Cellulophaga sp. L1A9: one gene and its partners. The main gene of each other region encodes a partner of the protein of the gene in region 3 in a complex. Links are inferred from orthologs where the notes say so. Each region holds a gene or a part of one and is shown on either strand. Other genes may lie near its edges. The genes, in order: tsaE, tsaB and tsaD.

Region 1 (2,998 bases), 1.4 Mb from region 3 along the record:
CTTTGTCTAGAGTATTCTTGTCATTTCTGAGAAGTAATAATTCTTTGATTAATCCATGCTCATTATTTCCCAAAACAGTAAGTTGTGTTAGTACCTCCTGAACCTCTTCTTCTATATCTTCATTTAAAACATCGTTCTTACTCTTATATTTTATAATTTGGTTTAACAATATAAAAGTCAGTATTACAGGAATCATTATGGGCAATGATGTTAATAACTCATGCTCATCTAATTTAGTATTAGAATTATCTAAAATTGTAAACATTTGAAATACCACAACAATTAGGTTTATAAATATACCCCACTTCAAAATATTATTAGTGGTGTAAAACCAGGTAGCCAAAAGTACTATATAGAAGAGTTTAGTAAAAAAATAATACCCAAAGAGTTTTACATGCGCAAACCCTGTGTTGTAATGAAATGTTCCTAATCGCAAAATTCCATCAAGATCATCAGGAATAAAATTATAGATATATAGCATACAAGGAGTTAAAACCACTAGAACAGCTATAAAATAACCTGTTTTACCGTTTGATTTATTTCCATGTTTAAACAATGGTAATTTATTATTGTATAATAGATGCATTTCTAATTTCCTAACTTCTTCAATAAGCGTATTTTTCTCGTTTATGGAAGTTGTTTTAGCTGCTTTATCAGTGAGCCATCGGCTCTTTAAATCAAATATTCTTTTCTCTTTAAAATTAGTTTTCAATAATTTTAACATATCATAGGTCAATATTTGAATAAACGTGACTTTAAATATTTTAGATCTCCTATATACAAGGTGCAATAAAATACTGTAACAAACACCTAAGCCACAGCCCACAAAATAAATGTTCTGTTCAACCTCTAATTCTTGGACAATAATTTGATTTAATTGAAATACAAAATAAATGATTGTTGGAAGTATTAAACACCTCCACCAATTTGATATTGTTAGAAACCAAATACTAAGTATTACAATGACATAAAATTTCCCAAATAAGAAATAGATTAAATATTCTGCATTTTTAAAATGTTGAATTTCATAGGAAAAAAACCATAAATCTAATATCGTAGTTCTTGGAAACAATAAATATATATACAGTAAAACCGGTAAACAAAATACCAAAATAGCCAAAAGTAAATTCAGCTTTAATAATTTCTTAGGTATAATTTTCAATAGGGAACTTTTTTGCCATAAATATATACCTTAAAATTGTATGTTCTAAAAATATGATATGAATAAGGAATATAGACAAGAGGAAATTAAAGAAATAGCGAAATTAATTATTGAAAACTCGCCTTCAAAAAAAATATGTTTTCATGGCGAAATGGGTGCAGGTAAAACAACTTTAATAAAAGCTATTGTAAAAGAACTTGGCGGCCATGGAGAAGCAAGCAGTCCTACTTTTGGAATTGTCAATGAATATAGTGATGCTCAAAACAATACTCTAGCGTATCATTTTGATTTTTACAGATTAAATGACGAATCTGAAGCCTTAGATTTTGGCGTGGAAGATTACCTGTATTCCAATCATTGGGTTTTTATGGAATGGCCAGACAAAATTGGTAGTTTAATTCCAGAAGATGCTACTCACCTCTCTATTTCTATACTAGATACAAGCACCAGAATGCTTCAAATTCCGTCTTAATACCTTTCGCTATACTCATGCCCAATATGCAAAAAAATAAGTACATCGCTTAGGCCTTGTTTTTGTTATGTTTTTTCCGTTAAAAAAAATTTTATCGACAATGTGTAGGTTTTTAATGTTAAAATACTTAATTTAACATTGTGAGAAGATATTTAATTAGGTGTTTTCTTACATTTAAATCAAAATCAAATAAAAACCAACTAAATTTATTTTACGATGAACACAAAAAAATCCCTCCTAGCAATCGCAGCAATCGCATTATTCGCATTATCTTCTTGTACTTCTACAAGTTCAACTGATGATGATAAATTATATGAGATAAACTCAGTCGATAAGGCCGAAATCAAAATTCTTCCTCAAGGATAAAAATTAAATTATTTCGTTAAAGCAACTCAATTTTATTGAGTTGCTTTTTTGTATACAATATTTTCAAATATTTAAAGTTTAAAGTACTATCCTAGTACTAGAGACATTTATGAGCACCGAAAAAAAAAAAATTAGAAAAAAATTACTAATCGAAGGTTTGCTAGCTTTATTCATCTCACTATCAGTCTTATTCTTTTACAGCTACAAGTATTTACCTTCAAGCCCAGATATAAAAACTTGGAATTTCTTAGGAGTTCCAATAACTCAAAATGGTTATGGTAACATAAAAATTGCCGTTTGGTATTATTTAAATAAAATAATACCATTATACCTATTAACTATTTGGTTTATAACTTGCAAAAACTGGTGGTACCATGCTATTTTAATCCCAATTGCCATGTATGCTTTCCAATTATTTTCTTCTATTTATGGTGAGTCTTTAAAAGTTGACGAAAACGAATTGCTTTATTTATTGGGCGTCTGTATGATTATCATACCCATAGTATATTTTATTCGCGTAAAATTATTTGATAAACATGTACACGGCATAGATCTAGATGCTATTGATGCAGAACTAAAAGAATATAAGGAAAGAGAACGCCTGCAAAAAGAAAAAGACCTAAAGGGTAAAAAGTTGTAAATTTGCTTTTACTATTATTTTAATAGTGCTAGTTTGTCAATTTTCATTGACTAATTTTTATATTTACAGCAAATGGATAAACCAACGTCGCCCTTTAGCAAACAACAGTTACTTCCGCAAGAAGAAACCCTTGAAGTATTACGCCAAAAAGGAGAACTCTTCATTGGAATTCCTAAAGAAAATCAATACCAAGAAAAACGTATTTGCTTAACTCCCGATGCCGTAAATGCGATTACCGCAAACGGACATCGCGTACTTTTGGAAGCAGGAGCTGGCGAAGGGGCTAATTTTACAGATATAGAATACACCAATGCAGGTGCAGAAATTACTAGAGATACTAAAAAAGTATTCGGTTGCT
Region 2 (3,133 bases), 970 kb from region 3 along the record:
TGTTAGCGGAAGTTTGTCGTCTAACATAACATTGTTTAATGGTTTAAGGAATGTACATCGTTATAATCGTGCAAAATTAAATGCTATTTCCTTTCAATATCGTTTAGATGATTTAAAGGACGATATTCGTTTAAGTGTAGTAAATGCTTATCTGCAGGTATTGTCTAACAAAGAGTCTTTAATTGTCTTTAAAGCGCAATATTCAGTTACGCAACAAGACTTATTGCGTACAAAAGAATTAGTAGATGCTGGTGTGGTGGCACGTGGAGATTTACTGCAAATTGAAGCAACTGCAGCTACGCAAGAACAACAAATCGTAAACGCTGAAAATCTAATTTTAATTTCCAGAATTAATTTAGCACAATTATTACAAATTACCGATTACGAAAACTTTGATATTGCGGATGAAACTTTTGAGATTCCACCGTCAGAAGTTTTAACAAACACACCTAGAGTAATTTACGAGAAAGCGTTAACGTTTAGGAATGATATTAAATTTTCAGAAATGGATATTGAATTAGCCGAAAAAGATCTTAAAATTAGTAAAGGAGCATTACTTCCCACACTAAGCGGTTTTTTTAATTATGGCTCTAGATATTCTGATGCTACACAACTTTTAGATGGAACCAATAATCTTTATAACCCATCTTTTAAGGATCAACTTTGGATTTTTGACGGTTTGGCTTATGGAGCGCAATTAAGCATTCCTATATTTAATGGCTTTACTGTAAAAAACAATATTAAACGATCAAAAATAGGTGTAGACCGCGCAAAAAATCAATTAGAACAAGATAAATTAGCGTTGGAGACTACCGTTAATCAGGCTTATGTTGATGTAACGAGTTTTTCTAAGGCCTATGAAGCAGCGGAAAAAACAGTGGAGGCTAATCGCTTAGCGTTTGAGTATTCTAAAGAGCGTTTTGATGTAGGGTTGATGAATGCTTTTGATTATAGCCAAGCACAATCTAGAGTAGATGATGCAGAGGCCCAGTTAGTACGTACCAAGTATGATTATATTTTAAGGCTTAAAATTTTAGAATTTTATTTTGGAATACCTATTACGTTAGATTAAAAGAGAGACAAAACAATAGAGTAGAAGATTCATAATTCATTATGGATCTTTTTTTGTTTTAAATTTCGTAGTTGCATGTATCTTTGCAAGTATTATGGCAATACTTTTAAATTTAGAAACAGCAACTACAAATTGTTCCGTAAGCATTGCGGATAATGGAACGCTTTTAGCAATCAAGGAGTTTGACAGCGCAGATTATTCTCATGCAGAACAATTGCATGTATTCATAGAAGAGGCTTTAGAAATGGCGTCATTGAATTTAAAGGATTTAGAAGGTATAGCGGTAAGTAAAGGACCTGGGTCGTATACTGGCTTGCGTATAGGTGTTTCTGCGGCAAAAGGCTTGTGTTTTGCACTAGATCTTCCTTTGATCGCGATTCCTACGTTAGAAAGCATGGCTTGTCAAGCCAATACCAATGAGGTAAGTTTTGTGATTCCTGTTTTAGATGCGCGCCGTATGGAAGTGTACTCTAGTGTTTTTAATCAAAATTTAGAGGAGATTAGAGAAACCAAAGCTGAAATTATTGATGAAAATTCATTTCAGGATTATGCAGTAAAAGGTAAGGTGCTAATTTTAGGGAATGGAGCTCAGAAGTGTAAAGAGACTTTAATTCACCCTAATTTTAGTTTTGATACTACAGTAGTGCCTTCAGCAAAAGAAATGGCAATGCTCTCCTATAAAAAGTTCAAAGAAAACAACGTTGAGAATGTTGCTTACTTTGAACCTTATTATTTAAAAGACTTTATTCTACTAAAGAAGAAAGCTTAAATTTATTTGTTATACTGAACCACTTGTGGGAATGGAATTTCAATACCTTCTGCATCAAACCTAAGTTTTGTTTCTTCCATTACGTAGAAGTGTGCTTCCCAGAAATCTGAATTCTTAGCCCAGAAACGCAAGGTAAGATTTACAGAGCTTTCTGCCAGTTCATCCACATAAACTGCAGGAGCAGGATCCTCAAAAATAGTTTCGTAATCCGCACAAATTTTTAAAAGAATTTCTTTTGCTTTTTTCAAATCTGAACCATATCCTATACCAATAGAAATTTTATCTCTACGGGTTTCTTGAGCATTATAATTAGTAATGTTGTTGTTGGATAATTGCCCATTAGGAACAATTACAATTTGATTTCCGAAGGTGCTTAATTTGGTAGTGAATATCGATATTTCTTTTACGGTACCATCTACGCCTTGAGCAGCAATAAAATCGCCAACTTTAAAAGGCTTAAATATTAGAATTAATACTCCGCCGGCAAAATTTGCTAGAGAACCTTGCAGTGCTAAACCAATAGCAAGTCCCGCAGCACCAATTATAGCCACTAAAGAAGAAGATTGCACGCCTAATTGCGTAATAACAAGAACAAATAAGGTTATTTTTAATCCAATGCTTATAAGGCTTTGTAAGAAGCTTTCTAAAGAGGGATCATAATCTTGTTTTATGAAAAATTTACGGACCATTTTATTGACTACTTTAATCAGCCATAAACCAATTATAAAGATCACTATAGCAAGAATTAAATTAGGGAGTGCAGCCCAGATCCAATTAATGGCATTATCTATATGTTCTTGATAATCTGTAAGTTTTTCCATAGTACTGTTTTAATATATTGTAATTTATTTGTCTTGGCAAAGTAACTTAATAGAAGTTTAAAATCCTATCATATCGTTGTATTACGGCAAAAGTTGTCTTATTAGCGTCATTTATACGGTTCATGTAATTTCAAAGCATAAAAAAAGCGCATAAAATGCGCTTTTAATACTATTATTTAAAATAGGTACTATTTTATTTCAAAGGTGATTTTTACATTCACTCTAAAATCTTTTACTTCGCCGTCTTCTACAGAAGCACTTTGCTCGTTAACGTATACAGAACGAATATTTTTCACACTTTTTGATGCTTGAGCTACTGCTTTTTTAGTTGCATCTTCCCAGCTTTTTTCTGAATTTGCTAATACTTCAATTACTTTTAAAATTGCCATAATGATTTTAATTTTGTGTTTCCTTAAAAGTAAGAAATTTCAAAGTAATTAGCGAATATATGTAGGAAAAAAATGCAGTGAT
Region 3 (3,123 bases):
TAAAATTAATGTAAACAGGTAAGGAATCGATTTTTTATTAGACCGTATTTTAGTTGATTAATTTCATTGTGGCACAAGCGAAGATTGCAGCTGTTTCTGTTCTAAGTCGGTTTTCTCCTAAAGAAACAGGTGTGTAGCCTAAATTTAAGGCTAATTCTATTTCAGGCGTACTAAAATCTCCTTCAGGACCAATAAGTATCAACGCATTACTGCCAGGAGTTAATCGCTCTTTTAGATCTATTTTTTCAGTTTCTTCACAATGTGCTATAAAGAATTGTTGCTCTTTGTTGGTGTTGGGATTGTTTTGTGTTATAAATGTTTTAGCGCTAATGGGTTCGTTTAATTTTGGCAGATGATACTGTAACGATTGCTTCATGGCAGATTGCAAGACCTTTTCCATGCGGTCTAGTTTTAAAACTTTGCGTTCTGAATTATCACAAATAATAGGTGTTATTTCTGTGATGCCAATTTCTGTAGCTTTCTCTAAAAACCATTCATAACGGTCATTCATTTTTGTAGGTGCTACTACTAAATGTAACGCTGGACTGTTTTTTTTATAGTAGGTTTCTTTGGTTATTTTTACAGCGCATTTACGTAAATCTGCGCGTAAAATTTCAGCTTCAAAAAGATATCCTTTTCCATTGGTGAGATGTAATAAGTCGCCCTCTTTTTTTCGGAGTACTTTTACAATATGTTTGCTCTCTTCTGTTGGAAAAATAAACTCGGGGATATCTTGACTTATATCTGGATTGTAAAAAAGTTGCATGCTTTTGGGTGTATTAGATTTTAGTTAGCGCGTGTTCTAAACCAAGTTCGATGTAAAATTGTAATTCTTCTTCAGTCCTTAGACCTTTTGAGCTTACATAAATATATTCTTTGGCAGGTTTCTTTGTGAAGTCCATAAGGCGTACTGCTTCTTTTTTCATGATCTCATCCATTTTTGAAGAAATAACTCGTACCATTAGATCTTGTTTGATAACACCTATTGCCATCTTTCCTTGGTATAGAAAAACAACACCCCCAAACATTCTTTTTTGTGTGATTGCTTCAGAGATCTCCTTTGGAAAACACCTGAAGGAAGCTTCAATACGTTTAGAGAGTTGTTCATTATAAGCCATTATTTTTCAGACTCCGTAAGCACATAACGGGCTTTTGCACTGATATGTTGATTAGAAAACATCTTCTCTTTATATTTTAAATACCCAACAATACCAATCATTGCGGCATTATCTGTGCAATATTCAAATTTAGGAATGTAGGTTTTCCAGCCATATTTTTGTTCTGCTTCAACAAGTGCTTTTCGGATGCCCGAGTTTGCAGAAACTCCGCCGCCAATAGCTATACTTTTTACGCCAGTTTCCTTTACTGCTTTTTTAAGCTTAGACATTAAAATATCTATTATGGTATATTGTATAGAAGCACAAATATCATCTCTATTTTCTATTAAGAAATTAGGGTTTTCTTTTACCTGTTTTTGGCAGAAGTAAAGAATACTAGTTTTTAAGCCACTGAAACTAAAATTGAGTCCGCCTACTTTGGGTTTGGGAAACGGGAATGCTTTAGGATTTCCTAATTGCGCATACTTATCAATTAATGGGCCGCCAGGATATGGCAAGCCTAGAATTTTGGCAGATTTGTCAAAGGCTTCGCCAACGGCATCATCAAGAGTTTGTCCTAAAATTTCCATATCAAAATAATCGCGAACAAGAACAATTTGAGTATGCCCACCACTGATGGTCATTGCTAAAAAAGGAAAGCTTGGTTTTTTGCTGTTTTCTTCTTCAATAAAATGCGCTAAAATATGCGCTTGCATATGATTTACCTCAATTAATGGGATGTTTAAACCCAGTGCTAATGACTTTGCAAAAGAGGTTCCTACTAATAATGAGCCCATAAGTCCAGGTCCGCGTGTAAAAGCTATGGCGGATAACTGTTTTTTATCGATATTTGCCTTAGCTAACGCTTGATGAACTACGGGAACTATGTTTTGTTGGTGTGCTCTTGACGCAAGTTCGGGAACAACACCGCCATATTCTTCATGAATTTTTTGGGTTGCTACTACGTTACTGAGTCTTTTGTTGTTGTGTAAAACAGCAGCAGATGTGTCATCACAAGAAGACTCAATGGCAAGTATATAAATTGTTTCGTTTTCCATGCAAATTGGAATAATAATTGGAGTGCAAAGATAAAACATAATAGTCCTATCAAAAAACTGGGTAAAATAATAGTTCGCTTCCTGCTGGTAATTTTTATTATCTGTGTTTTGACGACGCTTGTTTTTTCGCTTCCGATAGTGCAAACCTCATTAGCCGCAAAGGTTACCAAGTCTATCAATGACACCTATAAAACAGATATTTCTCTAGATAAGCTCAAAGTTTCTTTTATTACTTGGGATACTGATTTAAAAGGGGTGTATATTAAAGATTATCAAAAAGACACACTTTTTTACGTTAAGAAGCTAAATACTTCAATTTTGAGTATTAGAAACTTAATTAATGGTAATTTGGAGTTTGGTGCCATTACGATAGATGACCTTAACTTTAAGCTAAAAACCTATAAAGGTGAAACCACTTCCAATATCAATGTTTTTATAGCAAAACTCGATGATGGTAAACCAAGAGATCCGGGAACACCACCTTTTTTATTTACAGCTACAGACGTACTTATCGAGAATAGTAAATTCACTTTTATAGATGAAAATCTAGAAAGTCCTGCTGTTTTAAATTTTACGGATCTAAGTATTGATGCGGAAGAATTAAAAATACTAGGTCCAGAGGTCACCACAAATATTAAAAACCTTTCATTTAAAAGTAAACGGGACTTACAGGTAGAACATATGGCTACTTCTTTTAAGTATACGAAAGAACAAATGACCTTCGATGCCTTAGAAATAAAATCTACTGAATCAGAATTGAAAGGGAATTTAATAATGGATTATGGGCCTGGTGATTTCTTAGACTTTGTGAATAAAGTGAAATTCACGGCAGACTTCGTAGACTCCAAACTCTCGTTTAATGAAATAAACCATTTGTATAATGAATTTGGAAGAAATAAAGAGGCTTATTTTTCTTCTCATTTTAGTGGTGTTTTAAATGATTTAAGCTTAGATGATTTATTCCTTAC

Evidence for each region.
Region 1: the proteins of tsaD (region 3) and tsaE are in contact, whole or in part, in a crystal structure (PDB 6N9A), measured with the Thermotoga maritima proteins. The link is inferred for Cellulophaga sp. L1A9 from one-to-one orthologs. Residues at the interface, in WP_004082750.1 of Thermotoga maritima: Cys10, Asp11, Arg49, His50, Leu82, Gly84, Gly135, Gly136, Glu154, Thr155, Leu156, Asp157, Asp158, Ser159, Glu162, Asp165, Lys166, Arg169, Leu170, Tyr175, Lys213, Thr214, Leu217, Tyr218, Gln221, Arg222, Asn324; in WP_004082108.1 of Thermotoga maritima: Leu37, Gly38, Lys46, Lys57, Val59, Lys60, Ser61, Thr63, Phe64, Thr65, Leu66, Met67, Val69, Pro71, Tyr82, Arg83, Leu84, Asp86, Asp88, Phe89, Asp93, Ile128, Asp130, Glu131, Arg134.
Region 2: the proteins of tsaD (region 3) and tsaB are in contact, whole or in part, in a solved structure (PDB 4WQ4), measured with the Escherichia coli proteins. The link is inferred for Cellulophaga sp. L1A9 from one-to-one orthologs.

Annotation. Positions count from the first base shown.
Region 1 is NZ_CP047027.1:4,934,133-4,937,130, forward strand. What follows is about bases 93-2,927. They hold tsaE (tRNA (adenosine(37)-N6)-threonylcarbamoyltransferase complex ATPase subunit type 1 TsaE), read left to right. Parts: upstream 93-1,220; coding sequence 1,221-1,634; downstream 1,635-2,927. Other genes in these bases: GQR94_RS21770 (hypothetical protein), read right to left, coding at 93-712; GQR94_RS21780 (hypothetical protein), read left to right, coding at 2,110-2,640; GQR94_RS21785 (alanine dehydrogenase), read left to right, coding at 2,713-2,927. In the rest of the region: more of GQR94_RS21770, read right to left, coding at 1-92; more of GQR94_RS21785, read left to right, coding at 2,928-2,998. UniProt on the Escherichia coli protein: Required for the formation of a threonylcarbamoyl group on adenosine at position 37 (t(6)A37) in tRNAs that read codons beginning with adenine.
Region 2 is NZ_CP047027.1:2,584,574-2,587,706, forward strand. The notes cover bases 34-3,003. They hold tsaB (tRNA (adenosine(37)-N6)-threonylcarbamoyltransferase complex dimerization subunit type 1 TsaB), read left to right. Parts: upstream 34-1,166; coding sequence 1,167-1,841; downstream 1,842-3,003. Other genes in these bases: GQR94_RS11190 (TolC family protein), read left to right, coding at 34-1,072; GQR94_RS11200 (mechanosensitive ion channel family protein), read right to left, coding at 1,844-2,662; GQR94_RS11205 (dodecin family protein), read right to left, coding at 2,851-3,003. Outside these bases: more of GQR94_RS11190, read left to right, coding at 1-33; more of GQR94_RS11205, read right to left, coding at 3,004-3,051. UniProt on the Escherichia coli protein: Required for the formation of a threonylcarbamoyl group on adenosine at position 37 (t(6)A37) in tRNAs that read codons beginning with adenine.
Region 3 is NZ_CP047027.1:3,554,698-3,557,820, forward strand. Bases 137-3,096 are described here. They hold tsaD (tRNA (adenosine(37)-N6)-threonylcarbamoyltransferase complex transferase subunit TsaD), read right to left. Parts: upstream 2,156-3,096; coding sequence 1,118-2,155; downstream 137-1,117. Other genes in these bases: GQR94_RS15750 (16S rRNA (uracil(1498)-N(3))-methyltransferase), read right to left, coding at 137-766; GQR94_RS15755 (TfoX/Sxy family protein), read right to left, coding at 780-1,118; GQR94_RS15765 (translocation/assembly module TamB domain-containing protein), read left to right, coding at 2,294-3,096. Also shown: GQR94_RS15745 (thioredoxin family protein), read left to right, coding at 1-22; more of GQR94_RS15750, read right to left, coding at 50-136; more of GQR94_RS15765, read left to right, coding at 3,097-3,123.